One region of the Streptomyces sp. NPDC049915 genome, then DNA from elsewhere that is predicted to be linked to it. Evidence: riboswitches for the same ligand, from Rfam matches in the RefSeq annotation. Region 1 holds a riboswitch; the other holds the start of a gene.
What was found. A riboswitch is a leader RNA that binds a small molecule or an ion and turns the genes downstream of it on or off. The one in region 1 is predicted to bind S-adenosylmethionine.
Positions count from the first base shown of each region.

Region 2: linked by a shared signal. The riboswitch ahead of AB0J12_RS27465 (aminotransferase class V-fold PLP-dependent enzyme) and the one ahead of thrC (threonine synthase) in region 1 are both predicted to bind S-adenosylmethionine.

Region 1 is NZ_JBFAMH010000004.1:361,458-377,248, forward strand. Features, by position in the region: gene AB0J12_RS08970 (GNAT family N-acetyltransferase) at 1-77, shown strand, start outside; gene AB0J12_RS08975 (DUF4031 domain-containing protein) at 90-359, opposite strand; gene AB0J12_RS08980 (hypothetical protein) at 356-736, opposite strand; gene AB0J12_RS08985 (MurR/RpiR family transcriptional regulator) at 792-1,679, shown strand; gene murQ (N-acetylmuramic acid 6-phosphate etherase) at 1,832-2,770, shown strand; gene AB0J12_RS08995 (hypothetical protein) at 2,903-3,481, shown strand; gene AB0J12_RS09000 (NADH:flavin oxidoreductase) at 3,707-4,834, opposite strand; gene groL (chaperonin GroEL) at 5,048-6,670, opposite strand; gene AB0J12_RS09010 (cold-shock protein) at 6,980-7,183, opposite strand; gene AB0J12_RS09015 (MoaD/ThiS family protein) at 7,591-7,869, opposite strand; gene thrC (threonine synthase) at 7,959-9,236, opposite strand; SAM riboswitch class I at 9,255-9,396, opposite strand; gene AB0J12_RS09025 (glucosyl-3-phosphoglycerate synthase) at 9,555-10,499, shown strand; gene AB0J12_RS09030 (hypothetical protein) at 10,540-11,217, opposite strand; gene AB0J12_RS09035 (trehalose-6-phosphate synthase) at 11,435-12,832, shown strand; gene otsB (trehalose-phosphatase) at 13,028-13,891, opposite strand; gene AB0J12_RS09045 (DUF3263 domain-containing protein) at 13,944-14,192, opposite strand; gene AB0J12_RS09050 (extracellular solute-binding protein) at 14,228-15,496, opposite strand; gene AB0J12_RS09055 (ROK family protein) at 15,614-15,791, shown strand, end outside.
Region 2 is NZ_JBFAMH010000019.1:14,588-30,378, reverse strand. Features, by position in the region: gene AB0J12_RS27495 (NlpC/P60 family protein) at 1-580, opposite strand, end outside; gene AB0J12_RS27490 (NlpC/P60 family protein) at 856-1,890, opposite strand; gene AB0J12_RS27485 (NYN domain-containing protein) at 2,102-3,445, opposite strand; gene AB0J12_RS27480 (hypothetical protein) at 3,502-3,741, opposite strand; gene AB0J12_RS27475 (rhomboid family intramembrane serine protease) at 3,898-4,641, shown strand; gene AB0J12_RS27470 (Lrp/AsnC ligand binding domain-containing protein) at 4,638-4,919, shown strand; gene AB0J12_RS27465 (aminotransferase class V-fold PLP-dependent enzyme) at 4,968-6,329, opposite strand; SAM riboswitch class IV at 6,469-6,585, opposite strand; gene trpD (anthranilate phosphoribosyltransferase) at 6,661-7,725, opposite strand; gene AB0J12_RS27455 (cytochrome bc complex cytochrome b subunit) at 8,059-9,696, opposite strand; gene AB0J12_RS27450 (Rieske 2Fe-2S domain-containing protein) at 9,693-10,748, opposite strand; gene AB0J12_RS27445 (c-type cytochrome) at 10,745-11,557, opposite strand; gene AB0J12_RS27440 (heme-copper oxidase subunit III) at 11,636-12,256, opposite strand; gene AB0J12_RS27435 (hypothetical protein) at 12,435-12,836, shown strand; gene AB0J12_RS27430 (IS481 family transposase) at 12,938-13,894, shown strand; gene AB0J12_RS27425 (Ig-like domain-containing protein) at 13,998-15,257, opposite strand; gene AB0J12_RS27420 (cytochrome c oxidase subunit 4) at 15,410-15,791, opposite strand, start outside.

The sequences.
Region 1 (15,791 bases):
GTGCTGTGGTCACCCGGGCCGGCTTCACCCAGGTCGGCGACGACGGCACGCACGTCGCCTACGTGCTGCGCCGCTAGGCCGCCCCACCGCTATGCCCGCGCCCGCCCCTTGCGCCGGCGCAGGCCGGAGGCGATCAGCAGCCGTACCACCTCGCGGCTGCCGACCTCGACCGCCCCCGCGGCGACCGCGTCCGCATACCGGTGGGCCGGGACGTCGTAGTGGTCGCGTTCGAACGCCCGCCGCGGTACACCCAACGCGTAGGCGAACGCGTGCAGTTCGTCGTACGACACATCGCTCACGAGGTGCGACCACAGGCGCCCGTGGCCGGGCCAGGTCGGCGGGTCGATGTACACGGTCACGAGGAGTGCGCTCCGCCCATGGCCCCGAGGCGGCCCACCGCGGCGACCTTCACGCCCGCCTTGTGGCACACCCAGTGCGGATCGGGCCCCAGTTCGGGCTCGACGTCCAGGGCGTGCGGGTCACCTGAGCCGCACACCGGGCACAGCGGCCACCGGCCGTACCGCTCCAGCAGCGCGTCCTGCACGTCCTGCGCGACCAGCCCGGCGATGTAGGCCACTCCGTCCGGCCACTGCTCCACCCACCAGCGCCGCTGGGCGATCGAGTCCTCGACCAGCGACACCACGTCCGCTTCGGCGACCTCACGCGCGATGAGGTCGGCCATCACACGCGCACGGGCCGCGTGCAGGGCCTGCTCCAGGGGGCTGACGGGATTCATGTCCCCATTGTGCGCACTCTTGCCCCGAGCACCGAGCCGGAAATATCTTTCAGGGGTGAGCCAGGATGTGAAGGAAATTTTCGGTGGCGCGCTGGCCGCCAAGGTGCGCACGCTCGCCCCGTCGATGACCCGTTCCATGCAGCGCGTCGCCGAGGCCGTCGCGAGCGACCCGGCCGGCTGCGCCGCCCTGACGGTCACCGGCCTCGCCGAGCGCACCGGCACCAGCGAGGCCACGGTCGTGCGCACCGCCCGCCTGCTCGGCTACCCCGGCTACCGCGACCTGCGCCTGGCCCTCGCCGGCCTCGCCGCACACCAGCAGTCCGGCCGCGCACCCGCCATCACCACCGACATCGCGGTCGACGACCCGATCGCCGACGTCGTGACGAAACTGGCCTACGACGAGCAGCAGACCCTCGCCGACACCGCCGCCGGCCTCGACACCGGGCAGCTCGGCGCGGCGGTCACCGCACTCGCCGCCGCCCGCCGCACGGACGTGTACGGCATCGGCGCCTCCGGCCTGGTCGCCCAGGACCTCACCCAGAAACTCCTGCGGATAGGCCTGATCGCGCACGCCCACAGCGACCCGCACCTCGCCGTCACCAACGCGGTGCAGCTGCGCGCCGGGGACGTGGCGATCGCCATCACCCACTCCGGTTCCACCGGCGACGTCATAGAACCGCTGCGCGTCGCCTTCGAGCACGGCGCCACCACCGTGGCGATCACCGGGCGCCCGGACAGCGCGGTCACGCAGTACGCCGACCATGTGCTGACCACCTCCACCTCCCGGGAGAGCGAGCTGCGGCCGGCGGCGATGTCGTCCCGGACCAGTCAACTGCTGGTGGTGGACTGCCTGTTCGTGGGTGTGGCGCAGCGGACGTACGACACGGCGGGGCCGGCCCTGGCGGCGTCTTACGAGGCGCTGGCGCACCGGCACCGGCGGTAGCTCGGCCGCTCGAGACCGTAGGACTGATCGTCCTGAGTGACTGCGGGTCCGTTGTGGCCGATGGCGCCCACGCGGCGGAGCCGCATATCGACAACGCCCCGCGCCCCTTTGGGTCAGACATCCGCACCCCGATCGGAAAGAGCCGTTTCGCCATGGCCTCCAACCCCCACGCCCCCGACCTGCGCGCCGAACTCGATTCCCTGACCACCGAGGCGTTCCGGCCCGAGCTTGCCGGGATCGATCAGTTGGCCACCCTGGAGATCGCCCGGCTGATGAACGACGAGGACGCCCGGGTACCCGGTGCGGTCGCCGAGCGTCTGCCGCAGATCGCCGCCGCCATCGACGCCGTCGCCGAGCGGATGTCCCGCGGCGGCCGCCTCGTCTACGCCGGGGCCGGCACCGCCGGACGGCTCGGTGTGCTCGACGCCTCCGAGTGCCCGCCCACCTTCAACACCGAGCCCGGCCAGGTCGTCGGCCTCATCGCCGGTGGCGCCGAGGCCATGGTCACCTCCGTCGAGGGGGCCGAGGACTCCAAGGAGCTGGCCCGGGACGACCTGGACGCGCTGGCGCTGACGCCGGACGACAGCGTGGTCGGCGTCTCCGCCTCCGGCCGTACCCCGTACGCGGTCGGCGCGGTCGAGTACGCCCGCTCGCTGGGGGCGCTGACCATCGGGCTGGCCTGCAACGCGGGCAGCGCGCTCGCGGCGGCGGCCGACCACGGGATCGAGATCGTCGCGGGTCCGGAACTGATCACCGGCTCGACCCGGCTGAAGGCCGGCACGGCCCAGAAGCTCGTGCTGAACATGCTCTCGACGATCACGATGATCCGTCTCGGCAAGACCTACGGGAATCTGATGGTCGACGTGCGCGCCTCCAACGCGAAGCTGCGCGCCCGCTCCCGCCGGATCGTCGCGCTCGCCACCGGGGCGGGCGAGGAGGAGATCGAGGCGGCGCTCACGGCCACCGACGGCGAGGTGAAGAACGCGATCCTGGCCCTGCTCACCGGGGTGGACGGCCCGACGGCGGCCCGCCTGCTGACCGAGTCCGGCGGCCATCTGCGCGCGGCCCTGGCGGCGGCCCACGCGTCATGAACGGGGGGCGGACTCCGACGGCTCCCCGCCGTGCATCCCGGGGTGCTCGGCATACGTCCGCTCCCCGTGCGCCCGCTGCCAGGCGCCCCTCTCGCGCACGCGAAGCGGCTGTCGCGGCCTACCCTCGAGTACATGAACCACGCGCAGCTCACCGCCCTCGGGCGCGCCCTCCGGCTCCTCGGCGAGCACGGTGAGGCGCTCACCGCCGACTCCCCGGACACCAAGCTGCACGAGGTGAAGACGGATCTGCGGCGGGCGCTGGACCTGCTGGAGGAGAGCGTGTCCTCGGCGCCGCCGACGACGCGCTGCGCCGAGCACCCGCAGGGCCCCGTGGACGAGAGCGCGCCGGACCTGTGCCTGCTGTGCGAGACGCGGCGGCGGGCGGCCCGGCGGGCCGAGGTCGGCGGCGGGTACGGCCGGCCGCGACCCCAGGACACCGCGGAGCGGATGCCGTCCCGCTACGGCGTGCGCGAGGACCGGCCGCAGCCGCAGCAGCGGTGGCTGCCGGAGGCGTGGAACGGGCGGGAGTGGCAGCTGTGCGGCACGCCGCGCCACGACCGCCGGGAGGCCGAGCTGTATCTGGCCGCCCAGCGGCGCGGGCCCCGGCCGGCGATGGCGTACCGGCTGGTGCACGAGTTCACCGACTACGAGGTGCTGCGGGTGTGGGGCACGCCGGTGAAGGTGGACATCGAGCCCATGGGCAACCTGTAGCCGCGTCCCGAGGCGAGGGCAGCGTCGCGGTGCCCGGGGTGGTGGTCATCTGTGCGCGGCGGCCGTCTCGGACGGCTCGACCGCGCCCCTTGCTCAAGAAAGTCCCTGGAGCGGTCCTGAGCGGCCCCCAGACACACGTCGGCCGGGGTGCCGCCGGATACCCGGGCACCCCGGCCGTCGCTCGGCGCGCGTCTCTCGCTCAGCCGGCGCGAGCGCGTCGCCGGGTCAGCTCAGCGTCTTCAGGGCCGCCGCGTCGTACGGCTTCAGCTCGTCGAAGCGGCCGGCCAGGACCTTCGCCGCCCACTCGGGGTCCTGGAGCAGGGCACGGCCGATGGCGACCAGGTCGAACTCGTCGGCCTCCAGGCGGTCCAGCAGGTTGTCGATGTTCTTGACCGGCGAGCCCTCGCCCTGGAAGGCGTGGATGAAGTCGCCGTCGAGGCCCACCGAGCCGACGGTGATGACGCTCTTGCCGGTCAGCTTCTTGGTCCAGCCGGCCAGGTTGAGGTCGGAGCCGTCGAACTCCGGCAGCCAGTAGCGGCGGGTGGACGCGTGGAAGGCGTCGACACCGGCGGCCGCCAGCGGGGTGAGGATGGCCTCCAGCTCCTCGGGGGTCTCGGCGAGGCGCGCGGCGTAGTCCTGCTGCTTCCACTGCGAGTAGCGGAAGATCACCGGGAACTCGGGCGACACCTTCTCGCGGACGGCCGCGACGATCTCCGCCGCGAACTTCGCCCGGGCCACCGGGTCACCGCCGTAGGCGTCGGTACGGCGGTTGGTGCCCTCCCACAGGAACTGGTCGACGAGGTAGCCGTGGGCGCCGTGGATCTCGACGCCGTCGAAGCCGATGCGCTCGGCGTCGGCGGCGGCCTGGGCGAACGCGGCGACCACGTCGTCGAGGTCCTGCTGCGTCATGGCCTTGCCGGTGGGCTCGGCGCCGGCCGTGACGAGGCCGGAGGGGCCCATGGCCGGGGCGTCCGGGAAGGGCGGCTCGCCCTGCTTGCGGACCATGCCGATGTGCCACAGCTGCGGCACGATCGTGCCACCGCCCGCGTGCACGGCCTCGGCGACCTTCGCCCAGCCGGCCAGCTGCTCCTCGCCGTGGAACCGCGGCACCCGGTCGCTCTGCCCCGCCGACTCGTGCCCGACGTAGGTGCCCTCGGTGACGATCAGGCCGACCCCGGCGGCGGCACGGCGGGCGTAGTACGACACCACGTCCTCGCCGGGGACGCCGCCCGGCGAGAACATCCGGGTCATCGGCGCCATCGCGATGCGGTTCGGGACGGTCAGACCGTTGATCGTCGTCGGGCGGGACAGCAGGGCGGCCGCGCGGGCGGCGGCGGGCTCGGCGAGGGTCATGCGAGGCTCCTCAGGTGACCGGTGGGTATGTGCGCGCGCATTGTTGCACTCACTGAAGCAACCGATCACGCCCCGCCCCTCATTCCGGCCACGGGGCCCGGCGGATGTGACCCCGGACACGCCCGAGGGCGGCACCTCCAGCCGGAAGCTGGACGTACCGCCCTCGGAAAGGCCTTCGCGAAGACCTGTGAAGGACAGGTGATCCCGGAAGGATCAGAAGTCCATGTCACCGCCCGGCATGCCGCCGCCGGCCGGGGCCGCCGCCTTCTCCGGCTTGTCGGCGATGACGGCCTCGGTGGTGAGGAACAGCGCGGCGATCGACGCGGCGTTCTGCAGCGCGGAGCGCGTCACCTTGGCCGGGTCGATGATGCCCTCGGCGACCAGGTCGACGTACTCGCCGGTCGCGGCGTTCAGGCCGTGGCCCGGGGTCAGGTTGCGCACCTTCTCCACCACGACGCCGCCCTCGAGGCCGGCGTTGACCGCGATCTGCTTCAGCGGGGCCTCGAGCGCGAGCTTCACGGCCTGGGCGCCGGTCGCCTCGTCACCCTCGAGCTCCAGCTTGTCGAAGACGTGGGTGGTCTGCAGCAGGGCCACGCCACCACCGGCGACGATGCCCTCCTCGACGGCCGCCTTGGCGTTGCGGACGGCGTCCTCGATGCGGTGCTTGCGCTCCTTGAGCTCCACCTCGGTGGCGGCACCGGCCTTGATGACCGCGACACCGCCGGCGAGCTTCGCCAGGCGCTCCTGCAGCTTCTCGCGGTCGTAGTCGGAGTCGCTGTTCTCGATCTCGGCGCGGATCTGGTTCACGCGGCCCGCGACCTGGTCCGAGGAGCCGGCACCGTCGACGATGGTGGTCTCGTCCTTGGTGATGACGACCTTGCGGGCGCGGCCCAGGAGGTCCAGGGTCGCGTTCTCCAGCTTGAGGCCGACCTCCTCGGAGATGACCTCGCCGCCCGTGAGGATGGCGATGTCGCCGAGCATGGCCTTGCGGCGGTCGCCGAAGCCCGGGGCCTTGACGGCGACGGACTTGAAGGTGCCGCGGATCTTGTTGACGACCAGGGTCGACAGGGCCTCGCCCTCGACGTCCTCGGCGATGATCAGCAGCGGCTTGCCCGACTGCATGACCTTCTCCAGCAGCGGGAGCAGGTCCTTGACCGAGGAGATCTTGGAGTTGGCGATGAGGATGTACGGGTCCTCGAGCACCGCCTCCATGCGCTCCATGTCGGTGGCGAAGTAGGCGGAGATGTAGCCCTTGTCGAAGCGCATGCCCTCGGTGAGCTCGAGCTCGAGGCCGAAGGTGTTGCTCTCCTCGACGGTGATGACGCCTTCCTTGCCGACCTTGTCCATGGCCTCGGCGATGAGCTCGCCGATCTGGGTGTCGGCGGCGGAGATGGAGGCCGTGGAGGCGATCTGCTCCTTGGTCTCGACGTCCTTCGCCTGCTCCAGCAGGGCGGCGGAGACGGCCTCGACGGCCTTCTCGATACCGCGCTTCAGAGCCATCGGGTTGGCACCGGCGGCGACGTTGCGCAGGCCTTCCTTGACCAGGGCCTGGGCGAGCACGGTCGCGGTGGTCGTACCGTCACCGGCGACGTCGTCCGTCTTCTTGGCGACTTCCTTGACCAGCTCGGCGCCGATCTTCTCGTACGGGTCCTCGAGCTCGATCTCCTTGGCGATGGACACGCCATCGTTGGTGATCGTGGGCGCGCCCCACTTCTTCTCGAGGACGACGTTGCGGCCCTTGGGGCCGAGCGTCACCTTCACGGCGTCCGCGAGCTGGTTCATGCCGCGCTCGAGGCCGCGCCGCGCCTCCTCGTCGAACGCGATGATCTTGGCCATGTGAAGTGGTCCCTCCAGGACTGGGGGTGATTACTTCGGACCGCGCCCGCGCCCGCGACGGACGGCCCCGACCGGAGGAAGCTCCTTGCCCCGCCCGGCCCTGGCCTCACCGACCCGGTCCTTACGTTGTCACTCTCACCTTCAGAGTGCTAACGCAATGATTAGCACTCGGGCATGGCGAGTGCAAGCGCCTCCCCCGCATCGGGCCCCTTCGTCAGCCGCCCGCGAACACCGCCGCACGGCGCCCTGGACACGCCGAAGGGCCCGCACCCTGTGCGAGGTGCGGGCCCTTCGTGCGTGAAAGAACGTTCAGGCGGTGACGCGAACCATGTCGGCCTGCGGACCCTTCTGGCCCTGCGAGATCTCGAACTCGACCCGCTGGCCCTCCTCCAGGGTGCGGTAGCCGTCCATCTGGATGGCGCTGTAGTGGACGAAGACGTCCGCACCACCGTCGACCGCGATGAAGCCGTAGCCCTTCTCCGCGTTGAACCACTTGACGGTGCCCTGAGCCATGCCTAACTCCCCTATTACTGGCCCTTGCACAGACCCGCACTTCGCGGATCCGGGTCAGACCTCACCCCCCGATGGGTGGGGGCGTGCGCCGGAACGCGTCGACCGCGGCTGAATGTATCTGTCCAACTGCCGTCTGCAACAGGTCAATCGGACGAGAAATCTGGACGACCCGGGCCCGAAATCTCGCGAGAATTCACCTGAATTCCGAGTAAGTCGGGCCATTCAAAGGGGGCAAAAAAGACAAAAGACCCGCATACTTTGGCTACTTCTTGTCGCCCGTGCAGCAGGTTCCAGAGATCACGCCTCGTCGATTCCGGGGCGCGTTCCCCAACTCTACCGCGTCTAATCACATGGAATTGCCCCCTCCGTTTCTCTCACGGAAGGGGCAGCCCGAGGAACTCTGTGTGTCAGCAGCCGCCGGCGACCGCCGGAATGATCGACACACCCGCGCCGTCCGGGGTGGCCGTCTCCAGACCCTGCTCGAAGCGCACGTCGTCGTCATTGACGTACACGTTGACGAACCGGCGCAGCTTGCCCTGGTCGTCCAGCACCCGCGCGGCGATGCCGGTGTGGTTCTTCTCCAGGTCCGCGATGACCTCGGCGAGGGTCGCCCCGTCGGCGGGAACCTCGGCCTGGCCACCGGTGTAGGTGCGCAGGATGGTGGGGATGCGGACAGTGACGCTCACGTGGAAACCTCCGGTGGGATCGGCGCCCTGAAGGGGCGCGGGGAACTGCGCGACCAGCCCCCCGCGGTCCGCAGACAGACGATGGTCTCTTAGACGAGACCCGCGTCGCGGAACGAGTCGAGGGTGGGTCGGATCGTCGCGGTCAGTCCCGTACCGGCGACCGCGTCGAGGGTCTTCAGCCCATCACCCGTGTTCAGCACCACCGTGGTCTTCGCCGGGTCCAGCAAACCGTTCTCGATCAGCTTGCGGGTCACACCCACCGTCACCCCACCGGCGGTCTCCGCGAAGATCCCCTCCGTGCGGGCCAGCAGCTTGATCGCGTCGACGACCTGCTCGTCGGTGACGTCCTCCACCGCGCCGCCCGTGCGGCGCGCGATGTCCAGGACGTACGGCCCGTCGGCCGGGTTGCCGATCGCCAGCGACTTGGCGATGGTGTTCGGCTTCTGGGGGCGCACCACGTCGTGCCCGGCCTTGAAGGCCGTGGACACCGGCGAGCAGCCCTCGGCCTGCGCACCGAAGATCTTGTACGGCTTGTCCTCGACCAGGCCCAGCTTGATCAGCTCCTGCAGGCCCTTGTCGACCTTGGTGAGCTGCGAGCCGGAGGCGATCGGGACGACGAGCTGGTCGGGCAGCTGCCAGCCGAGCTGCTCGCAGATCTCGTACGCCAGCGTCTTGGAGCCCTCGGCGTAGTACGGACGCAGGTTGACGTTGACGAAGCCCCAGCCCTCGCCGGCCGGGTCGCCGATCAGCTCGGAGCAGAAGCGGTTCACGTCGTCGTAGTTGCCCTCGATGCCGACGAGCTCGCCGCCGTAGATCGCGGCCATGACGACCTTGCCCTGCTCCAGGTCGTGCGGGATGAACACGCAGGAGCGCAGGCCGGCCCGCGCGGCGGCGGCCCCGACGGCGCCGGCCAGGTTGCCGGTGGAGGAGCAGGACAGGGTGGTGAAGCCGAAGGCGCGCGCCGCCTCCAGGGCCTGCGCGACCACGCGGTCCTTGAAGGAGTGGGTCGGGTTGCCCGAGTCGTCCTTGACGTACAGGCCACCGGTCACGCCGAGCTCGGCGGCGAGGTGGTCGGCCTTGACGAGCTTGGTCCAGCCCGGGTTGATGTTCGGCTTGTCGGCCACGTCCGCGGGGACGGGCAGCAGCGGGGCGTAACGCCAGATGTTCGCCGGACCCGCCTCGATACGCTTGCGGAGTTCCTCGGTGTCGTAGGCCGAGAAGTCATAGGCGATCTCGAGCGGGCCGAAACACTCCTCGCACGCGAAAACCGGGCCCAGCGGGACCCGGTGACCGCACTCGCGGCAGCTCAGGGCCGCGGCGGGACCGAGGTCGACGGTGGAGGTGCTGGTAACTGTCTGCGCAGCCATGTGAGGCGAGGCCCTTTCTCCTCATCTTCCTCACGACGCATCTCGCCGTGAGACGGAATTGGCACCTTCCCCGGCCGGGAGCCTCGCGTGAACGAGTCCGGAATCAGGGTGGTTGCCGGGGCTTCACCGGGCCGTGTCCCTCTGCCCCTCTGGATGAGCGGTATTCGGTTGTGAACGCGGGCGACCCCCGACATGCGATGGTCATCAGCGTTGTCCAAGACTGTAACCGAAGGCCAGGACAGTTGAGATAGTCGTCCGAACCGCGAGATGGATCACACGATCACCCGGTGTGATCACGACAGTGAGGAGCCGCAGACCGTGCTTGAAGAAGTTGAGCGCTGGCTGAGCAGTCGCTCCTGGTCGGTGACCGATCGACCCCTGCACCAGATCCTGGCCGCCAAGCGCGCCACGGGGCAGACGGTCTCCGTCGTGCTGCCGGCGCTGAACGAGGAGGAGACGGTCGGCGACATCGTCGCGATCGTCCGGCACGACCTCATGCAGCAGGTTCCGCTGGTCGACGAGGTGGTCGTGGTCGACTCGGGCTCCACCGACCGTACCGCCGAGGTGGCCGCCGCCGCGGGCGCCCGGGTCGTCCACCGCGACGAGATACTGCCGCGCGTCCCCGCCGTCCCCGGCAAGGGCGAGGTGCTGTGGCGCTCCCTGCTGGTCACCGACGGCGACATCGTCTGTTTCGTCGACGCGGACCTGAAGGAGTTCTCCTCCGACTTCGTGACGGGCATCGTCGGCCCGCTCCTCACCGACCCCGAGGTCCAGCTGGTCAAGGCGATGTACGACCGCCCGCTGGCCGGCGCGGCGGGCCAGGGCGGCCGGGTCACCGAGCTGATGGCCCGCCCGCTGCTGAACATGCACTGGCCGCAGCTGGCGGGCTTCGTGCAGCCGCTCGGCGGCGAGTACGCGGCCCGCCGCAGCCTGCTGGAACAGCTGCCCTTCCCCGTCGGCTACGGCGTGGAGCTGGGCATGCTGGTCGACGCCCTGCACCTGGTCGGCCTCGACGGCCTCGCCCAGGTCGATGTCGGCGTGCGCATCCACCGCCACCAGGACGGTCAAGCCCTTGGCCGGATGGCCGCGGCGATCTACCGCACCGCCCAGCTCCGGCTGGCCCGCGGCCATCTGATCCGGCCGTCGCTGACCCAGTTCGAGCGGAGCGAGGACGGCTTCGAGCCGCGCACGTACTCCGTGGACACGGAGGAGCGCCCCCCGATGACGGAGATCGCGGAGTACGCGGCGCGGAAGGTGGCGTGACGCGGGTCGCCCCCGGAAGGCGGCGTGCGATGGATGTCCGTCAGCCGGCGTGACCGTCGGACCAGCGCCAGCGGCCCGCCGAGTCCTGCTCACAGGTCAGGTACTCGCCGCCCTTGCCGTAGGTGCTCAGACCGTGGTGGCGGTTGGCGCAGAACTGGCCGTCGGCGTAGCAGTTGCCCGCGGGGCTGGTGATCGCACAGGCCTTGCTGCCGCCACTGGTCCCGCCGCCGGTCCCGCCGCTCGATCCCCCGCTCGTCCCGCCACCCGCGGCGGTCCTCGTCGGCTCCGGGGTGTGCAGCAGACCCCCGTCGCAGTCCCGCCCGTCCCGGGCGATGACGAAGGCGACGTCGAAGGAGGGGGTGCGGTCGGCGGGGTCGTCGATCTGCTCGCAGACCTTCTCGCCCGCGCCCCAGGAGGAGGCCGTCCGGCCGCCGCCGTCGAGGGAGGCCCCGGTGCCCTGGAGGTAGACGGCGTAGCGCAGGCCGCTCGCGCGGGCGGCGGCGACGGCCCGGCCGACAGCCGTTCCGGTGTGGTCGCTGATCGTGACGACGGTGGGCTCGGCCACCGGGCTCGGGCTGCTGCTCGTCGGGGACGGCTCCGGCTGAGGAGCCGACGTGCTCGGTGCGGCTTTGGTCACCGGTGCGGTCTGCTGGACGGCCTTGCCGTCGCCGCCGCCGTCGCCCTGGCAGCCGGCGAGGGCCAGCGCGGCTGCCGCCACCAGCGCCGCGAGACCGGATACTCCACGGCCCCCCACCCCACGTCTGCGGCCACGTATCCCCATCATGATCAACCCGCCCCCCTGGCGTACCGGTCGTTCCGTGTAGAGCGCATCTTGTCCTGTTCACGGGATCTCCACAAGCGGTCGGCCGCATACGACCGGACACCGAATCCGGCCATACGTTTGAGTTTTTCCGGTGCGGGCTAGGTTGAGGCGTATGGCTTCCACGCACGCTGCTGATCAGAGGGCTCGGGTGCTGGTCGCGTCCAACCGCGGCCCGGTGTCGTACTCGGTGGGCGACGACGGCTCACTCACCGCCAAACGCGGCGGCGGCGGACTGGTGTCCGGACTGTCGGCCATCGGACCGGAGGCAGGGGCGCTGTGGGTGTGCTCCGCGCTGTCCGACGGCGACCGCGAGGCGGTGCGGCGCGGGGTCGGCGAGCAGGGCGTGCGGATGCTGGACGTCCCGGCCGACGTACATGCCGACGCCTACAACGGCATCGCCAACTCCGTGCTCTGGTTCGTGCACCACATGCTGTACCAGACGCCGCTGGAGCCGGTCTTCGACGCCGAGTTCCGCAGGCAGTGGGCGTCGTACGAGACGTACAATCGGGCGTTCGCCGAGGCGCTGGCCGAGGAGGCCGCCGACGGCGCGGTGGTGATCGTGCAGGACTATCACCTGACGCTGGTGCCGGGGATGCTCCGCGAGCTGCGGCCCGATCTGCGCATCGGGCACTTCTCGCACACGCCGTGGGCGCCGCCGGAGTACTTCCGGATGCTGCCGGACGACATCGCGCGGCAGGTCCTCGACGGGATGCTGGGCGCGGACCGGCTCGGCTTCCTCACCCGGCGCTGGGCGGACGCCTTCACGGCCTGCTGCGAGCAGTTCGCGGACGGGCTCGGCCGCACCCGCATCGGGGTGCACGGACTCGGCGCGGACGCCGACTTCCTGCGCGAGCGGGCCCACCGGGCCGACGTCGGTGAGCGGATGGCGGCGCTGCGGGAGCAGATCGGTGCGGGCCGCAGGACGATCGTGCGGGTGGACCGCACCGAGCTGTCCAAGAACATCGTGCGCGGGATGCTGGCGTACCGGCAGCTGCTCGAGGACCACCCCGAGTGGCGCGAGCGGGTCGTGCACGTGGCGTTCGCCTACCCGTCCCGGCAGGACCTCGCCGTCTACCGGGACTACACGGCCGAGGTGCAGCGGGTCGCGCAGGAGATCAACGCCGACTACGGCACGGACGGCTGGACGCCGGTCGTGCTGCACGTCGAGGACGACTTCGCGCGCTCGCTGGCGGCGTACCGGCTCGCGGACGTGGCGCTGGTCAACCCGATCCGGGACGGGATGAACCTGGTCGCCAAGGAGGTGCCGCTCGTCTCCGACGAGGGCTGCGCGCTGGTGCTGTCGCGGGAGGCCGGGGCGTTCGAGGAGCTGGGCGAGGACGCGATCGCGGTCAACCCCTACGACGTGACCGGTACGGCGGCCGCACTGCACGAAGCGTTGAGCATGCCGGTGAGCGAGCGCAACGACCGCGCCAAGCGGCTGGCGGCAGCGGCGACCGCGCTGCCGCCCGCGAAGTGGTTCCTGGAACAGCTTCAGGCGTTGCAGGGATGACCCGCGCGGCTAGGCCCTGTCGTTTGGATCACCCCGGCGTCGCGGGGCCTGGCACGCCCATCTGCGGCGTTGTCGTCGGTCCCCGACGCTCCGCGTCGACTCCCTCCTCCGCCTTGCAGCCGCACGCACCAGGCCCCGCTCGGGTCGATCCAGAGGTACCGCACCTCATAGCCGGCCTGATCCGAACGACAGGGCCTAGGCGGACCGGGCCACCCGGTCCGCCAGTGCCGCCAGCAGTCGTACGACTCCCTCCGGGCCGTCGACCACCACGTCCGCCCGCTTCGACAGCTCGGTGACCTCCGAGCTGCCGCTGCACACCAGCAGACCCGGGACGCCCTCGGAGCGCAGTGCCTCGACGGCGGCGAAGGCGGGCAGGTCGCCCAGGTCGTCGCCGGCGTAGACGACGGACTCGGCGCCCACCGCGCGGACGTACTCCGTCAGCGCCACCCCCTTGTCGACGCCGGGCGGGCGCAGCTCCAGGACCAGGCGTCCGGGCTCGACGATCAGCCCGTGCCGCGCCGCCAGGTCCGCCAGCGGCTCGCGCAGCGCCTCGAACGCGGCCTGCGGATCCTCGGCGCGGCGGGTGTGCACGGCGACCGCGCGGCCCTTCTCCTCGATCCATGTGCCGCGCCATGCGCCGACCGAGTCCAACAGCCCGGGCAGCTCGGCGCGCACCCCCGCCACGCCGGGGTGGGGCGGCGGGGCGGTCAGCTCACCGGTGGCGGCCTCCCAGCGTTCGGCGCCGTAGTGGCCGAGGACGACGAGGCGCTCCAGACCGGGCACGCCCGCGAAGCCGCCGTTGCGCACGGCGACCCCCGCGGGGCGGCCGGTGACCACCGCGATCGAGGCGACCTCGGGGGCGAGGCGGGCGAGGGCCGGTACCGCGTCCGGGTGGGCGCGGGCCTGATCGGGGTCGGCGACGATGGGGGCGAGCGTGCCGTCGAAGTCGAGGCCGATCACCGCCTTGCCGGGGCGGGCGAGGACGGCGTCGAGGCCCTCGCGGCCCTGCGCGGTCACCGGTTCGGGAAGGTCCGTGGCGTATGTGTCATGGCTGCCCATACCGCGAACCTATCCCCGGACGAGCCCCGCCGAACCTGGGGAGACGGTGTCGTCACCGCTCGGCGCGGCGGGCTTCGCGTATCCGTCTGAGCCTGTTCACCGTCACCGGGTCGTGGGCGAGGGCGCGGGTGTCGTCCAGCAGGGCGTTGAGCAGCTGGTAGTAGCGGACCGGGGCGAGGCCCAGCTCCTCGCGGATGGCGCGCTCCTTCGCGCCGGGGCCGGAAAAGCCGCGGCGCTCCAGCGCGAGGACGGCCCGCTCACGCTCGCCCAGCGGCGGCCGGCCCCCATCGGATGCGTCCATGCCCGAAACCGTACCGCCGCCCACTGACAGTCCCGCTAGGGCTGCGCGCTGTCCGCCGCGACCGCCGCCGACTGGATCTGCCCGAGGACGGACACGGCGCTGCCCGTGGGATCGACGGCCTGCCCGATCTGCTTCTTGATGTCGGCGCTGACCGACGCCCAGGACGTCTTGCCGACCGGGTACAGCTCGCTGAGCGGCAGCTGCTGCAGGAACGGGCGGATGTCCTTGTCCTGGCCGGAGCCGCTCATCGCCGCGGAGGCCGTGGTGGTGACCGGTAGCAGGTCGTAGGTGCGGGAGAAGTCGAGGACGTTCTTCTCGCTGTAGACGAAGTCCAGGAAGTCGCGGATCTGCTCGCGGTGGCCGTTCTTCTTGAAGGCCATCATCCAGTCGGCCACGCCCATCACGGACCGGCTGGGCCCGGTCACGCCCGGCATGGTGACCATGCCGAACTTCACGCCCTTCCTGGCGGCCATCTGCATCAGCGACGGATGTCCGTTGAGCATGCCGACCTCGCCGTCGGCGAAGGCGGTGAAGGCGTCGGCACGGTTCAGCTTGCCCGGCGCGACGGGACCGGTGAGACCCTTGCCGACCAGCTTGTTCTTCAGCCAGGTGAACGTCTGGACGTTCTGCGAGGCGTCGATGCCGTAGGTGCCGACGGTGTCGACGTAGCCGCCCCCGCCGCTGAGCAGCCACTGCATCGTCTCCGCCTGCGCCTCCTCCGGCCCGAGGGGCAGCGCGTAGGGGTACTTCACGCCCTTGTCCTTGAGCGCCCGGGCGTCGGCGGCCAGCTCGTCCCAGGTCTTGGGCGGGTCGATGTGCGCCTGGTCGAACAGGGTCTTGTTGTAAAAGAGCAGCCGGGTGGAGGCCGCGAACGGCATGCCGTACTGCACCCCGTGCACCTGCCCGGCCGACACCAGCTGGGAGACGAAGTCGGCCTGGGTGGAGATGGAGAGCACGTCGTCGGCCCGGTACAGCTCGTCCTTGGCGGCGTAGTCGGCGTAGGCGCCGATCTGGGCCATGTCGGGCGCCTGGCCGGCGTCGGTCATCTCCTTGACCTTGCGGTCGACGTCGGTCCACGAGTAGACGCTGACGTCGACCTTCACGCCGGGGTGCTGGGCCTCGTAGTCCTTGACGAGGTCGTCCCAGTAGTGCCGGGAGCTGTTTGCGTCGTTGTCGCCGTAGTCGGCGGCGACCAGCTTGAGGGTCACGTCACCGGAGCCTCCGGTGACGCCGCAGCCGGTGAGTACCGCCGTCAGGCCCAGCGCGGAGATCACCGCGATCGTCGTCGTCCTTAGCCGCTGCACCGCTCCGGCTCCCCACCCTCGTAGACGTCCGCCGACCTCTGGCACGTCGGACACGTCTGAACCAACTTTCCGATTAACGGATTAAGGTCTACACCATGCAAGTGGACTAGACCTCTCATGGGTGGTGGGGCCACACTGTTCCCCGTGAGACATGTCATCGCCCTCGACGTGGGCGGCACCGCGATGAAGGCCGCCCTGGTCGGGGCGGACGGCGCACTGCTCCACCAGGCACGCCGGCCCACCGGCCGCGAGCGCGGGCCGGACGCGGTCGTCGAGCACATCCTCGGCTTCGCCG
Region 2 (15,791 bases), on a different contig from region 1:
ACCGGCGCGCCTTGGCGAGCTTGTGCTCGACGGTCTTCTTGTGGCGCGTGACGGCCGCGCGGCTGCGCTCGAGTTCGGCCAGCTGCCGGGTGGCCTCGGCGCGTTCCTGGGCGAGTTCGCGCAGGGCGCCCTGCAGCTCGTGCAGTTGCCCGGCCTGGTGGGCGGTGATCCGGTCGAGCACGGAGGCCTTGTCGAGGTAGTCGTCGGGGTCGGCGGAGAACAGCAGCGCGACGGCCGGGGCGATGCCACCGGAGCGGTACTGGGCTCCGGCCAGCGAACCCAGCGCGTCCCGCATGGTGTTGACCCGCTCCTGCTGACGGGCGATCAGATCCTGGCTGTCGCTGACCTGCCGGTGCAGCGCGTCGGCCCGCTCGTCGGCCTTGTTGTACGCCTCGGTGGCCTTCTCGGCCTCCTCGTAGAGGCGGTCGACCTCGGCCCGGGCATCGCCCTGCGGCGCGGCCACGGCGGAGCCGGCCGGTACGGCGCCGAGGGCCGCGGCCGCGACGGACAGCGCACTGAGGGCGGCGCACGCGCCCCGGTCGAACCCGGAGTGCGCAAGGCGACGGCGATGGGAACCCACGGGAGGCCGCGCTCCTTCCACTGGGGAACAGGACTGCTCCCCGCGGAACCGAAAACGCCGTGGACGGCGCAGGCCGGGGGAAACGCGGCAGACAGTAGCCCCGTCACGGGCCGGCGGCCAAAGACCGCCGCGGGCACACACGGTGACGCCCCGCCGCTGACGCAGGTCATCGGCGGGGCGTGGGGTCATTTCCCGTAGTCACGATTCGCCCGTTCGGGCGGCACGGCGCGTTGATCTTGTCGAGGGCCGGGATGTCCTGGCGCGAGTCCCGAGGGTCAGATCCGCACGCCGAACTGGAACGGCATGTTGTTGATCGACTCGTAGCGCACGACGGTGCCGGTGCGCGGGGCGTGCAGCACCTGGCCGTTGCCCGCGTACAGGCCGACGTGGTGCAGGTCGCCGTAGAAGAGCACCAGGTCGCCGACCTGGAGGTCGCTCATGGAGTAGATGCGCGTGCCGGCGTTCGCCTGGGCCTGCGAGGTGCGGGGGATGGAGACGCCGGCCTGGGCGTAGGCCCAGGAGGTCAGACCCGAGCAGTCGAAGGAGGACGGGCCGGTGGCGCCGTAGACGTACGGCGAGCCGATCCGGCTCTGGGCGGCGGAGAAGGCGGCGGCGGCGCGGCCGGAGGCGGCCTTGGAGTTGCCGAGGTCGACGCGGCTGCTCGCGGAGCGGCTGGCGCGGGCGTCCTCCGCGGCCATGGCGGCCTTCTCGGCGGCGGTCAGGGAGTTGAGCAGCCGCTGCGCCTCGGCGAGCTTGCCCTGGACTTCCTTCTTCTTCTTGCCCAGCTCGGTGCGGGTGGCGGAGAGGTCCTTGAGCTTCGCCGCGGCCTCGGAGCGCTCCTGGGCGAGCTGACGCTGCTTCTCCTGGATCTTCCTCAGCGCCTCGACCTGCTGGCCGCTCAACTGGTCGAGCGTGGAGGCCTTGTCGAGGTACGAATCCGGGTCGGAGGAGAGGAACAGCTGCACGGAGGAGTCGATGGTGCCGGTGCGGTACTGGGCGGCGGCCGCCAGGCCTATGCCGTCGCGCAGCTCGTTGAGCTCCTCCTGGCCGCGCGCCACGTTGTCCTGGATGGTGGAGATCTCCTTCTGGAGCGTCTCCTGCTTCTCCTTGGCGCCGTTGTACTTCTCGGTGGCCTGCTCGGCCTCCTCGTAGAGCTTGTCGACCTTGGCCTTGACCTCGTCCTTGCTCGGCTTCTCACTGGGCGCGGCGTTGGCCGCCTGCGCGCTGATGGCGACGGCAGCGGCGGCTGCGGTGGTCAGCACGGTCACACGTGCACGGCTCGGCTGCTTGGGTCGACGGTGGGACGCCACGGAGGCGAACTCCTTCTTGTGAGTAATCACCCGTTCGGAGGTTCGAAGGCAGACCCTAGTGACCTCGCTGTGATGAGTTCAAATCCTCACAGCAAAAAAACCCGTCACGCCATGCATTCTTTGCACACAACTCACCAGCAGTGACATGGGATTGACCGTCTGTGGATCGTCGCGGGCGCCAATTCGGGCATTGGGCCCGTGCGTTCACCTTCTAGGACAGTCGCTTGAGGAGTACCGCAGAAGCCACCGGTCGGGCACCGGCCCGGGCGACGCCGTCGGCCACCTCGCGATCGGTGGAGGCGACGATGACCGGGCGGCCCGGCGGCTCGGCGCGCACCAGCTGGCGGATCAGCTCGTCCGCCGTGACACCCGGCTTGGAGAACAGCACCCGCACCCCGCGCGGCGGAGCCAGCAGCACCGGCGCGACCAGTTCGGCCCCGTCGAAGACACAGGTGACCTCGGCGCCGGTCTGCGCGGCGAGCGCGGACAGCTGCCCGAGGAGCCTCAGGCGCTGCTTCTCCAGCGGCATCTGGGGATAGCCGGTCTTGGTGACGTTGTAGCCGTCGACGACCAGATGCGCCTGCGGCAGCGCGAGCAACTGGTCGAGGATCGCAGGGTCGTTCTCGGACAGCGCGCGCGCCGCGATGTCCTTCGGCGTCATCCGCCCCGGCTCGACGGCGTCCACGGTCTCGGCCGGGCGCACGGACACCGGGGGAAGGGCGAGTTCGCGCCGCAGTCCCTGGGTGGCGTCCAGCAGGGTGTCCAGCAGCAGCCGGACCCGCATGTCCTCCACGCTGCGTCCCTCGCGCGCCGCGCGGCGGGTGGCCTCCAGGGCGGCCTCCGCCTCGCTCAGACGCGTCTTGAGCCGCCGTGACTCGCTCTCCGCCGCGGACACCTGCGCCTGCGCTTCGGCGCGTACGCCCTCGGTCTCGGCCTGCGCCTTGCGCAGTGCCGCCTCGCCGCGCTTGACGTCACTGAGGGCGGCGCGCAGCTTGCGGTGCAGCGATTCCGCTTCCTTCTTGACCTGGTCCAGCTCCGCGCGCAGCCGCTCGGTCTCGGCGCGGGTGTGCTCCTTGGTCTGCGCGAGCAGTTCGCGCAGCCGCTCCAGCTCGGCGCGGCTCTCCTCGTCGGCGCGCTCGGCGTGGGCGCGCTGCGCCTCCTCGCCGGCCGCGGTGACCAGCTTCACCCAGCCCGCGGGGCGCAGAACATAGGCCGCGGCCGCCACGTCGAGCGGGTCCGCGGCCGGGGGCGGCGAGCCGGAGTCCAGGGCGCCGGCCAGTTCCGGCTGCGCTTCTCTGAACTTCTCGCCGATCCGCTGCCGGAACAGCGGATCGGTCTCCAGCGCGGCCGCCATCGCGTTCCCGGCGAACTTGGCCCGCCGGTTCGGTGCGAACCGGGCGTACTGCCGAAGCTGTGCGGGCAGTTCGCCGACGGTCAGCCCGCCGAAGCCGTCCGCGACGATCTGGACGACCCTGCGGCGCACGCCGTCGGGCAGCGGACGGTCGAGCACCTCAGCGGCGCCGTCGCCCGGCCCCCCGCCTGTGGTCTCCACCATCCGTCACTCCTGTACCTGTCGTACGTGTTTCCTGTCGGCCGTGAGGGGGCGCCGGCTCAGGCCTCGGCCGCGGGCCGGTCCACGAGCTCCACCTGGTCCACGGCGTTGCACCAGCGGCAGCGCACCGACTCGATGGTCTCACTGAGCACGTCGCGCTCCTCGACCTTGGGCTCGCCGGCGAGATCGAGGTGGACGTACTCGACGACCTTCGACGAGCGGGTCACGTCGAAGCGGGTGAGGTTGCCGCAGAGCGTGCAGCGCCACCGCGTCGTGGCGGTCGGCAGGGGAACCGTCATCGTGACTGTTCGCTTTCTTCCAGTGTCCGTGACGCACCGGCCTCCCCGGTGCGTGTGGCTCGTAACCCTACGGCCTGGCGGTCACTCGCCGCTGGTCCGTCCACGGCGGCGAGGCGGCCTCGTCCGATGCGTCCGGTTACGTCATGCTCTGTAGGCATGATCGGCAACTGGACGACCGCGGTCGGCAAGGCGACCAGGACCCTGTCGCGCACCTCGGCCCCGGTGACGTACGCACTGATCGCCGTGTGCTGCCTGATCTTCCTGCTGGGGCCGGCGGCGGGCGTGAACCCGGCCTACGGCCACGGCGACGAACTGCTCACCGCCCAGCGGGCGTACTTCCGGCGCTGGGGCGTGGTCCCGGGCGAGCTCTTCCAGGGCTCCCCGCGGGCCGTGCTGACGCCCATGACGGCCCTGTTCGTGCACGGCAGCTGGGTGCATCTGCTCGGCAACATGCTCTTCCTCTACGTCTTCGGAGCGATGACCGAGGAACGGATGGGCCGCGGCCGGTTCGTCGTGTTCTACGTCGGCTGCGGTTACCTGGCCCTGCTGGGATACGCCGCCGTCCACGCCGCGTCCGAGCAGTCGCTGGTCGGCGCCTCGGGGGCGATCTCGGCGGTCCTCGGCGCGTTTCTCTCCCTCTTTCCCCGCGCCCGGGTGACCAGTCTCCTGCCGTTCCTGTTCTTTGTGCCGCTGCGCTTCCCGGCGTGGGTCGTCCTGCCGTTCTGGGCGGTGCTGCAGTGGCTGGCGGCGGGGCGTGCCACCCAGGGGCCGGGGGTGGCGTACCTGGCCCATCTGATCGGCTTCGGGCTGGGCTTCCTGGTCGCGTGGGTGGCCGTCCGCCGTAGGACTAGAGTGAAGGCCGCCCCTGCTCCGGCCCCCGAGGGAGAGAACCAGCCGTGATCACCGCGATCGTCCTCATCAAGACCAGCGTGGACCGGATCCCCGAGATCGCCGAGCAGATCGCTTCGCTGGATTCGGTGAGCGAGGTCTTCTCCGTCACCGGGACGTACGACCTGATCGCCATGGTGCGGGTGCGGCAGCACGAGGACCTGGCGGAGGTCATCCCGGGGCGGATCAGCAAGATCCCGGGCGTCGAGGGCACGGACACGCACGTGGCTTTTCGGACGTACTCCCAGCACGACCTGGAGGCGGCGTTCGCGATCGGTCTGGACTCCTGACCGGGGGAACACCGCCTCACCGGGCGTTCGACTGCCTCGGACCGCGCCTCAGACAGCGGGAACGCAGCGGCCGTCTTCCGTCCTGTACGTCCACTGCGCGCCCTGGGTGACCAGTTCCTTGACCGCCGTGACGAAGCGCTCCACATGCTCGTCCGGGGTGCCGGCGCCGAAGCTCACGCGGATCGCGTTGAGGGACTTCTCGCCGGGGGCCGCCTCGGGGGCGCCGCACTCGCCCTGGCTCTGAGGGTCGCTGCCGAGCAGGGTGCGCACCAGCGGGTGGGCGCAGAAGAGGCCGTCGCGGACGCCGATGCCGTACTCGGCGGACAGGGCCGCGGCGAAGTGGGAGCTGTTCCAGCCCTCGACGACGAACGAGATCACGCCGACCCGGGGGGCGTCGTCGCCGAAGAGGGAGAGGATCCTCACCTCGGGCACGTCGGCCAGGCCCTCGCGGACCGCGGCGATGAGCTGCTGCTCGCGGGCGACCAGGGTGTCCCAGCCGGCCTCGGTCAGCGCCTTGCAGGCGGAGGCGATGGAGTAGGCGCCGATCACGTTCGGGGAGCCGGCCTCGTGGCGGGCGGCGCTGTCGTGCCACTCCACGTCCACTCCCCCGTCCTCGCGCCGGGCGACCTTGCGGCTGGCGCCGCCGCCGGCGAGGTAGGGGTCGGCGGCCTGGAGCCAGTCGGCGCGGCCGGCGAGGACGCCGGAGCCGAAGGGGGCGTACAGCTTGTGGCCGGAGAAGGCGACCCAGTCGACGTCGAGGTCGCGCACGCTCACCGGGTGGTGCGGGGCCAGCTGGGCGGCGTCCAGGACGATCCGGGCACCGTGGGCGTGCGCGGCGGCCGCCAGCTCGCGCACCGGCCACAGTTCGCCGGTGACGTTGGAGGCGCCGGTGACGCAGACCAGAGCGGGGCCGTGGGGGTCGCGGTCGGCGAGCGCACGCTCCAGGGTCTCGACGGCCTGCCGCGGGGTGCGCGGGGCGTTGAGGTAGGTGACCTTCGCGTGCTGCCAGGGCAGCAGCGAGGCGTGGTGCTCGGTCTCGAAGACGAAGACCTGGCAGTCGGCCGGGAGCGCCCGGGCCAGCAGGTTGAGCGAGTCCGTCGTGGAGCGGGTGAAGACGACCTGGTCGCCCTCGCGGCAGTCGAGGAACTCTGCGACCGTCTTCCGGGCGTTCTCGAACAGGTCGGTGGACAGCTGCGAGAGGTAACCGGCACCGCGGTGCACGCTGCCGTAGTACGGCGCGTACGCCGCCACGTCGTCCCAGACGCGCTGCAGGGCGGGAGCGCTGGCGGCGTAGTCGAGGGCGGCGTAGGTGACCTCGCCTCCGGTGACGAGCGGGACGGTGACATCTCGACCCAGAACGGGCAGCGGGGCACAAACGGACCGGTCGGCGGCAGCGGTGGAGACAGACATGGCGGAACTCCCGTGAGGATGCGCGAGAAGGCGCGGGAAAGGATGAAAAAGGGTGTGCGGAGGCGGGGCTCTGCGGCCCTATCGCATTCGCTTGCTCACGGAAGACTCCTCGACGACCAGGACCCCTGGGTTCGCGAGGGGTCCGCGCTTGCCGCAGACCTTGCTGCCTGCGGCCTGGTCTTCACCCGGGGCACCCCGCCACGGACGGAGGGTTGCCGGACAGTCGGCCGGGGCCTCATGACTGTCACTCATGACCTGGTACGGGAACGTAACGGAAGTGATCGGCGTCCCGCAACCCGAGTCCGGATCGCGGGACGGCCGTGGGTCGGCGCTAGGCGTTGCTGGCCGCCACCCAGCGCTCCAGTGTGCGCTTGGCCGAACCCGAGTCGATGGACCGGGCCGCCTTCGCCATGGCGGCCCGGATCTGCTCGGCCAGCGGTGCGCCGGTCGGCTCCAGAGCGACCAGCGCGGCCGCCGAGTTGAGCACGACGGCGTCCCGGACGGGCCCGGGCTCACCGTCCAGCAGGCGCCGGGCCACCTCGGCGTTGTAGGAGGCGTCGGCGCCGCGCAGGGCCTCCACGGGGGCCAGGCCGATGCCGACCTCCCGCGGGTCGAAGGTCTCCTCGGTGACCTTGCCGTCACGGACGATCCAGACCCGGGACGTGGAGGTGATCGTCAGCTCGTCCAGGCCGTCGTCGCCCCGGAAGACCAGGGAGGAGTTGCCGCGTTCGGCGAAGACGCCGGCGACGATGGGCGCCATCCTGGCGTCGGCGACGCCGACGGCCTGCGCCCGTACCTTCGCCGGGTTGGTCAGCGGGCCCAGTACGTTGAAGGTGGTGCGGATGCCCAACTGGCCGCGCGCGGCGGCCACATGGCGCAGCGCCGGGTGGAACTTCACCGCGAAGCAGAAGGTGATCCCGGCCTCCTCGGCGACCTGGGGCACCCGGTGCAGCGGCAGGTTGAGGTTGACGCCGAGCTTCTCCAGCACGTCGGAGGCGCCGGAGGCCGAGGAGGCGGCCCGGTTGCCGTGCTTGACGACCTTCGCGCCCGTGCCGGCCACGACGATCGAGGACATGGTGGAGATGTTCACCGTCTTCGCGCCGTCGCCGCCCGTGCCGACGATGTCGACGGTGGGGCCGGGGACCTCGATGACGTTGGCGTGGTCGTACATCGCCCGGACCAGACCGGTGATCTCCTCGACCGTCTCGCCCTTGGCGCGCAGCGCGACCGCGAACCCGGCGATCTGCGCGTCGGTGGCCTCGCCGCGCATGATCTGGTCCATCGCCCAGGCGGTGTCCTCGGCGCTCTGGTCGCGGCCTTCCAGCAGGCTGTTCAGCACGCGCGGCCAGGAACGGCCCGCCGCGGTGTCGCCTCCAGCGGGGGTCACAGCGCTCATCAGCCGCTCCTGGTCGTCGTACGCATCGAATGACGTCTCCACCCTATCCAGCCCGGCGCACGGCGAAGGGCCCCGTCCGCACACCGGACGGGGCCCCGCCCACGCACGGCAAGCCCGCCCGCGTCACCCGCCGCCGCAGCCCCCGGCCCCCGGCCGGCTTATTGGCCCGCGGCCACACGCTCGGCCTCCGTCGCCGGACCAGCGCCTCTCACCACGGCCCTCGCCGGACCACCGCTCCTCACGACGGCCGGCCGAAGACCGCCCGCGCACGGCGAAGGGCCCCGTCCGAACACCGGACGGGGCCCTTCGACCGTGGCGTGGCTGACGCAGCGATCAGTGGTGGCCGTGGCCGCTCGTGATCTCCCTGTACTCCTCGGTGGTGGGCTTCGGAATCTGCGACTCCTCGCCGAAGTACGCCTCGCTGAGCTTGGCGCGCAGCTTCTCGGCGCCCTTCACCTTGCGCTCGACACCGTTCTCGTCGACCGTCGGGCCGATCTCGAGCGGCTGGTACTGCTCGTGCGCGGTGAGGGTGTGCAGCGCCTCCTGGCTGAGCGGCTCGTGGACCTCGATGAACTCACCGTGCGGCAGGCGCTTGATGGTGCCGGTCTCGCGACCGTGCAGCACCTTCTCCTTGTCCCGGCGCTGCAGGCCGAGGCAGATCCGCTTGGTGATCAGGAACGCGAGGACCGGTCCGACGAAGACGAAGACCCGCACGAACCAGGTGACCGCGTTGATCGACAGGTGGAAGTGCGTGGCCCACAGGTCGTTGCCGCCACCGATCAGCAGGGTCAGGTACACCGTCATCCAGGCGACGCCGAGACCCGTGCGCGTCGGGGCGTTGCGCGGGCGGTCCAGGATGTGGTGCTCGCGCTTGTCGCCGGTGACCCAGGACTCGATGAACGGGTAGACCGCGATCGCCACCAGGACCAGCGGGAAGATCACCAGCGGGATGAACACACCGAGAACCAGCGTGTGACCCCAGAAGTTGATCTCCCAGCCCGGCATGAAGCGGATCAGACCCTCGGAGAAGCCCATGTACCAGTCGGGCTGGGCGCCCGTGGACACCTGGTCCGGCCGGTAGGGGCCCATGGCCCAGATCGGGTTGATCTGCGCGACCGCGGAGATGACCGCGATGACACCGAAGACCAGGAAGAAGAAGCCGCCCGCCTTCGCCATGTACACCGGAAGCAGCGGCATGCCGACGACGTTCTTGTTCGACTTGCCGGGACCCGCGAACTGGGTGTGCTTGTGGTAGAAGACCAGGATCAGGTGGCCCACCACCAGGCCCAGCATGATGCCCGGCAGCAGCAGGATGTGGATCGAGTAGAAGCGGGCCACGAAGTCGCCGCCCGGGAACTCGCCGCCGAAGAGGAAGAACGACAGGTACGTGCCGACGATCGGCACGGACAGGATCGCGCCCTCCATGAAGCGGACACCGGTGCCGGAGAGCAGGTCGTCCGGGAGCGAGTAACCGGTGAAGCCGGTGAACATGCCCAGGACGAACAGCAGGAAGCCGAACAGCCAGTTGATCTCACGCGGCTTGCGGAACGCGCCCGTGAAGAACACGCGCATCATGTGCACGAACATGCCCGCGAGGAAGATCAGCGCGGCCCAGTGGTGGATCTGCCGGATCAGCAGACCACCGCGCACGTCGAAGGAGATGTGCAGGGTCGACCTGAACGCCTCGGACATCATCTGCCCCTGGAGCGGGACATACGTGCCGTGGTACTCGACCTCGTTCATCGACGGGTGGAAGAAGAGCGTCAGATAGACACCCGTCAGAATGATGATGAGGAAGCTGTACAAGCACACTTCGCCCAACATGAACGACCAGTGGTCGGGGAAGATCTTGCGCATGTTCGACTTGGCGAGGGAGTAGATCCCCAGCCGGCCGTCGGCCCAGTCGGCGACGCGTTCGCCGGCCGGTGCCTTCCCGCGAGAGCGGGGTGCTTCGTTCGCTGCAGTACTCATCCGCGCTCCCAGAAAGCAGGACCGACGGGCTCTTCGAAGTCGCCGAGCGCCTCGAGGTAGCCCTCGTCGTTCACACCGATGCGCAGCTGCGGCAGGGCGTGACCGGCGGGACCGAAGATCACACGGGCACCGTCGGACAGGTCGAAGGTGGACTGGTGGCAGGGGCACAGCACGTGGTGCGTCTGCTGCTCGTACAGCGAGATCGGGCAACCGACGTGGGTGCAGATCTTGGAGTACGCCACGATGCCCTCGTGCGACCACTGGAGCTCGCGCTTGTCCTTGATGTTCTCCGGCTGGAGCCGGACGATCATCAGGGCCGCCTTGGCGATCTCGGTCTGGAAGTCCTCGTCGTGCTCCTCCAGGCCCTCGGGCTTGGCGAAGGTGAGCGAGCCGACCGCGACGTCCTCGGGACGCAGCGGCTCGTTCGTGTTCATGTTGACGAGGAGCTTGCCCTTGGACCACAGCGTGTGCCGCAGGCTCGTCCCGGGCAGCGGACCGAGGTCGCGCAGCAGGAACAGACCCGACAGCGGGACCAGGGTCAGCGCACCGAACATCGTGTTGCGGATCAGCTTGCGCCGGCCGATCGCCGACTCCTTGGCGCCCTGGCGGAAGTCCGCGTGGACCTTCGCCCGGACTTCCGGGGAGGCCTCGATCGGGTGACGCTCGTCGGCCACCTCCACGTCGGACATCAGGGTGCGGGCCCAGTGGACCGCGCCCGCGCCGATGCAGAACAGCGCCGTGCCGAGGGTCAGACCCAGCGCGAAGTTCATCGCGCTGAGGTGGCCGATCGGGAAGACGAAGATCGACTTGTGGTGCGGGATCGTCACGTACGAGGCGATGAAGCCGAGGGTGGCCAGCATCGACACCGTGAACAGCAGGGCCACCATCCGCTCGGACCGCTTGGCGGCCCGCTCGTCGATGTCCTGGATCCGGTGCTCGTGGGGCGGCAGGCCGGGGTCGGCGAACGGGTTCCCGTCCGCGACGCCCACCGCGCCGTGCGCGTGGTCCTGCTCTGCGGGCAGGTTCTCTTCTGGAATGTCTTGGCTACTCATGACTTCTTGGCCTTTGCGGTCCGAGCGGCGACCCAGACGGCGACCGCGATCAGGGCGCCGAGGCCGAAGATCCAGGCGAACAGACCCTCGGTGACCGGCCCGAGGCCGCCCAGCTCGAGACCGCCCGGGTTCTCCGTCTCATCGCCGTTGACCGCGTGCAGGTACGCGATGATGTCCTTCTTGTTCTGCTCCGACATGGTGGTGTCGGGGAACGACGGCATGTTCTGCGGGCCGGTCTGCATGGCCTCGTAGATGTGCTTGGGGTCCACACCCTCGAGCGTCGGGGCGTACTTGCCGTTCGTCAGCGCGCCGCCCTTGCCGGTGAAGTTGTGGCACTGCGCGCAGTTGGTACGGAACAGCTCGCCACCCTTGGCGATGTCCGCGCCCTCCGGGCCGTACTGCTGCTTCGTCGGGACGGCCGGGCCGGCGCCGAGCGAGGCCACGTAGGCCGCGAGCTGGTCGATCTGGGCCTGCGTGTAGATGTTCTTCTTGCTCGGGATCTGGGCCATCTGCGAGGTGGAGGCCGGCATACGGCCGGTGCCCACCTGGAAGTCGACCGCGGCGGCGCCCACGCCGACCAGGCTCGGACCGTCGGAGGTGCCCTGACCGCCGGTGCCGTGGCAGCTGGCGCAGCCCACGGTGTAGAGCTTCTTGCCCTCGTCGATGGCGAGGGACTGGGAGGAGTCGTCGGCCTGCGCCTTGCCCGCGGGCGCGAACGCGGCGTACAGACCCCCCGTGGCCGCCAGCGCGAGGAGTAGGACGACGACCGCCGCCAGCGGATGGCGTCGTCGTGCGGAAAGCTTTTTCACGGATTACCCCGGTGTCAGGATCTTCAGCGTCGATGCTTCTGGGTGGTGCGTTGCGAGAACGCGCGTGGGATCTTCTCGCTACTTGATCAGGTAGATCGTGGCGAAGAGGCCGATCCAGACGACATCGACGAAGTGCCAGTAGTAGGACACGACGATGGCGGCGGTCGCCTGCTCGTGCGTGAACCTCTTGGCCGCGTAGGTACGGCCGAGGACCAGCAGGAAGGCGATGAGACCGCCCGTCACGTGCAGGCCGTGGAAGCCGGTGGTCAGGTAGAACACCGAACCGTACGGGTCCGAGGACAGCGAGATGCCGTCCCTCTTCACCAGCTCGGTGTACTCGTAGATCTGACCGCCGATGAAGATCGCACCCATGATGAAGGTGACGATGAACCAGCCCCGGAGCTTCTTCACATCACCGCGCTCGGCCGCGAACACGCCGAGCTGGCAGGTGAGGGAGGAGAGCACCAGGATCGTGGTGTTCGTCGCGGAGAAGGGCACGTTCAGGGCATGCGCCATCTCCTTCCAATGATCGGCACCCGTCACCGAACGCAGGGTGAAGTACATCGCGAAGAGGGCCGCGAAGAACATCAGCTCGGAACTCAGCCAGATGATGGTTCCGACACTGGTGAGGTTCGGCCGATTGACCGACGGGTGCGCGTGCCCGGTATCTACTGTCGTTGCTGTCGCCACGACCGACATTATGTCGGTCGCTTATCCCGCCCTCACTCCGGGGGGTGCCGTTCGGAGTGTTCCCCGTGTGTGTACTGCCCGTATGGCCCATCGCAGAGGTGTTCCCACAGGTGTTGACGGGCTGCGTGAGGGAGTAGCATCCGCCGCAACGGGCTTGTCTCTACGACGCTGACGTCTCGGAGGAACCATGCGGCCGACCGCCACGGTGCTGGTCTACAGCGACGACTCCAACACACGGGAGCAGGTACGGCTCGCGACCGGGCGGCGCCCGGCGCCGGACGCCCCGGTGGTGGAGTTCATCGAGTGCGCGACGCCCGAGGCGGTCCTGCGGGAGATGGACAAGGGCGGCATCGACGCCTGTGTGCTGGACGGTGAGGCCGTGCCGATGGGCGGCATGGGGATGTGCCGGCAGCTCAAGGACGAGATCTTCCAGTGCCCGCCGGTGCTGGTGCTGATCGCCCGGCCCCAGGACGCGTGGCTGGCGACGTGGAGCCGGGCGGACGCGGCGGTGGCGCTGCCGGTGGAGCCGGTGGAGTTCGCGTCGGCGTTGGCCTCTTTGCTGCGGCAGGAGCGGTTGCAGAGCGCCTAGGTGTATTGATCACGAGCGTTGTTGACAGCGGCGGGGCTTGATCATGGCGAAGACCTCCGGTGTGGTGGAGCTGTCTAGGACTGCACCACACGGAGGTCTTCGTGTCCCACCGTAATGCCCGGCTGACCGTTCACGGCAGGCGGCTGTTGATCGAGCGTGTCTGCTCGGGCCGGCCCGTCGCACATGTCGCAGCCGAGATGGGCATCTCGCGGCCCACCGCCCACAAGTGGCTGCGCCGCTGGAGGCAGGAGGGAGAAGCCGGCCTGCACGACCGTTCCAGCCGGCCCCACACGACGCCGCACCGCACTCCGGCAGCGGTGGAGGCCCGGGTCTGCCGCCTGCGGCAAGAACGCAAGCTGGGCCCGGCCCGCATCGGTCCGATCCTGGGCCTGCCCGCCTCCACCGTCCACCGGGTCCTGGCACGGCACGGCCTGAACCGCCTGGCCTTCCTCGACCGGCCCACCGGTCAGGTCATCCGCCGCTACGAACGCAGCCGGCCCGGCGAACTGATCCACGTGGACGTCAAGAAGCTCGGCCGCATCCCCGACGGCGGCGGCTGGCGCGTCCACGGCCGTGCCGCCCGCCCCGACCGCCGCCGCACCACCGGCTTCGACTACATCCACTCCGCCGTGGACGACCACAGCCGCCTGGCCTACAGCGAAGTCCACCCGGACGAGAAGGCGGTCACCTGCGCCGCCTTCCTGACCCGGGCCGCGGCCTTCTTCGCCACCTGCGGCATCGGCCGCATCGAACGCGTCCTGACCGACAACGCCTGGCCCTACCGCAAGAGCTTCGCCTGGCGGCAGGCCCTCGCCGACCTCAACGCAACCGGCAAACTCACCCGCGCCTACCGGCCGCAGACCAATGGCAAGGTCGAACGCTTCAACCGCACCCTGCTCGATGAGTGGGCCTACCTGCGGCCCTACACCAGCAACGACGAGCGCACCGAAGCCCTGGCAGACTTCCTCCACACCTACAACCACCACCGCTGCCACACCGCACTCGGCGGCCACCCACCGATCACCCGCGTTAACAACGCTTCAGGTCAATACACCTAGGAGGTCGGGGCGCGAGGTGGTTGCGCGGGTGCGGGCCGTTCGTGGCCGGTCGCGCCCACGCGGCGGAGCCGCATGTCGATGCAGCTCCGCGCCCTTGGGTCGGTCAGAGTGCCCTGGGCTGGAGCCTTGCCGCATCCTGCGTCACCGTCGTGTTGGTCTTGGCGCCGGTGACGGCGCTGCCTGTGCGCCATTTCTTCCAGTCCAGGTTCCAGTCGCCGAAGCCGTTGCCGAAGGATTCCATCGTCTCGCCGCCCGAGTTCACGACCTGGACGACGTCGCCCTCGCGGACGTGGTCGAAGAACCACTCGGCGTTGGCGGTGCTCATGCCGGTGCAGCCGTGGGAGACGTTGGCGTAGCCCTGGGAGCCGACGGACCAGGGCGCGGCGTGGACGTACTCGCCGCTCCAGGTCACCCGGGTGGCGTAGTAGACCGGCAGGTCGTAGGAGTCCGCGCTGCCCTCGGCGATGCCGATGGTGGTGCCGCGCATCCGTACGAAGTACTCCTTGCCGAGGACGACCTTGACGCCGTTACGGGTGTCGAAGCCGGGCTTGCCGGTGGTGACGGGGAATTGTTCGACCTCCTCACCGTTCTTGTAGTACGTCAGCGTGTGGGCCGCGGCGTCCGTGACCGCGATGACCCGGTCGCCCGTGGAGAGCTTCACGGAGGCGGACTTGCCGCCCCAGAGCCGGTCGCCGATCTTGATGCCGTCCAGGTTGCTGCGCACCTCGATGGTGGCGTGGGTGGGCCAGTACTCCTGGGGCCGGTAGTGGAGCTGCTTGTCGTCGACCCAGTACCAGGAGCCCTGCACCGTGGGGGTGGAGGTCACCTTCAGGGCGCGTTCGACGACGGCGCGCTGGTTCTTGTCCTTGATGGGCTGGCTCAGCTCGGCGGTGATGGGCTGTCCGACGCCGTAGGTGCCGGACTTGGGGCCGAACTTCACCGTGAGTGTCTTCTTGGAGGTGGGCTTGCCGGTGTCGAAGGTGAGGACCTTGCGCCCGGGGGCGCCGTCGTCGTCCTCGGTGCTCACCCGGACCGTGTAGTGGGCGCCTGCGGCCAGCGGCTCGGTGCTGTGCCAGCGGGTGCCGTCGGCGGAGAGTTCGCCCGCCACGAAGCGTCCTGTGGCGTCCACGGCGGTGACGTCCGTGATCCGGTCGTCGTCCTCGGCGGTGACTTCCAGTGGTTTGTCGGGGTCGGCCTTCTTCCCGTCCCCTGAGGGGCCGTTGAAGGCGATCTGGTCGGCCGCGTCGTAGGGGCGGTCGGCGAGCGGGTTGCCGTCCGAGCCGCAGGCGGTGGCGGCCGCGCTCAGGGCGATCACCAGCAGCGTGCAGCCGACGGCTGTGCGGGGGCGGGAAGGCTTGCTCATGACTTCACGCTAGGAAGCTTCGTCAATGACGGCGCGCGGGGTCACTCCCCCGAGTGAAAAGGATTACGGCGAACGGACACTGGAACCGCTCCGAACGCGTGAGCCCGGACGCTCCGTGAGGAGTGTCCGGGCTCAGCGGCGTCCGGCGCGTGTTACTGGGTGCGGCTCTCACCGCGGTAGTACTCGAAGACCCAGCCCCAGATGCCGATCAGGATGATCGGGGCGGAGAAGTAGAGCAGCCACCAGCCGACAGCGACACCGAGGAAGGCGATCGCACCGCCGATGCCGAGGGCGAGCGGCTGCCAGCTGTGCGGGCTGAAGAAGCCCAGCTCGCCGGCGTCGTCCGCGACGTCGGCCTCCTTGTTGTCCTGCGCACCGGTGTCGACCCGCTTGGCCGTGAAGCCGAGGTAGAAGCCGATCATGATGGACAGGCCGAAGGCCAGGAAGAGCGCCGTGGTACCGGCCGGCTCCTTCGACCACACGCCATAGACACACGCCATGACGAGGATGAAGACGGCCAGCCAGATGAACATC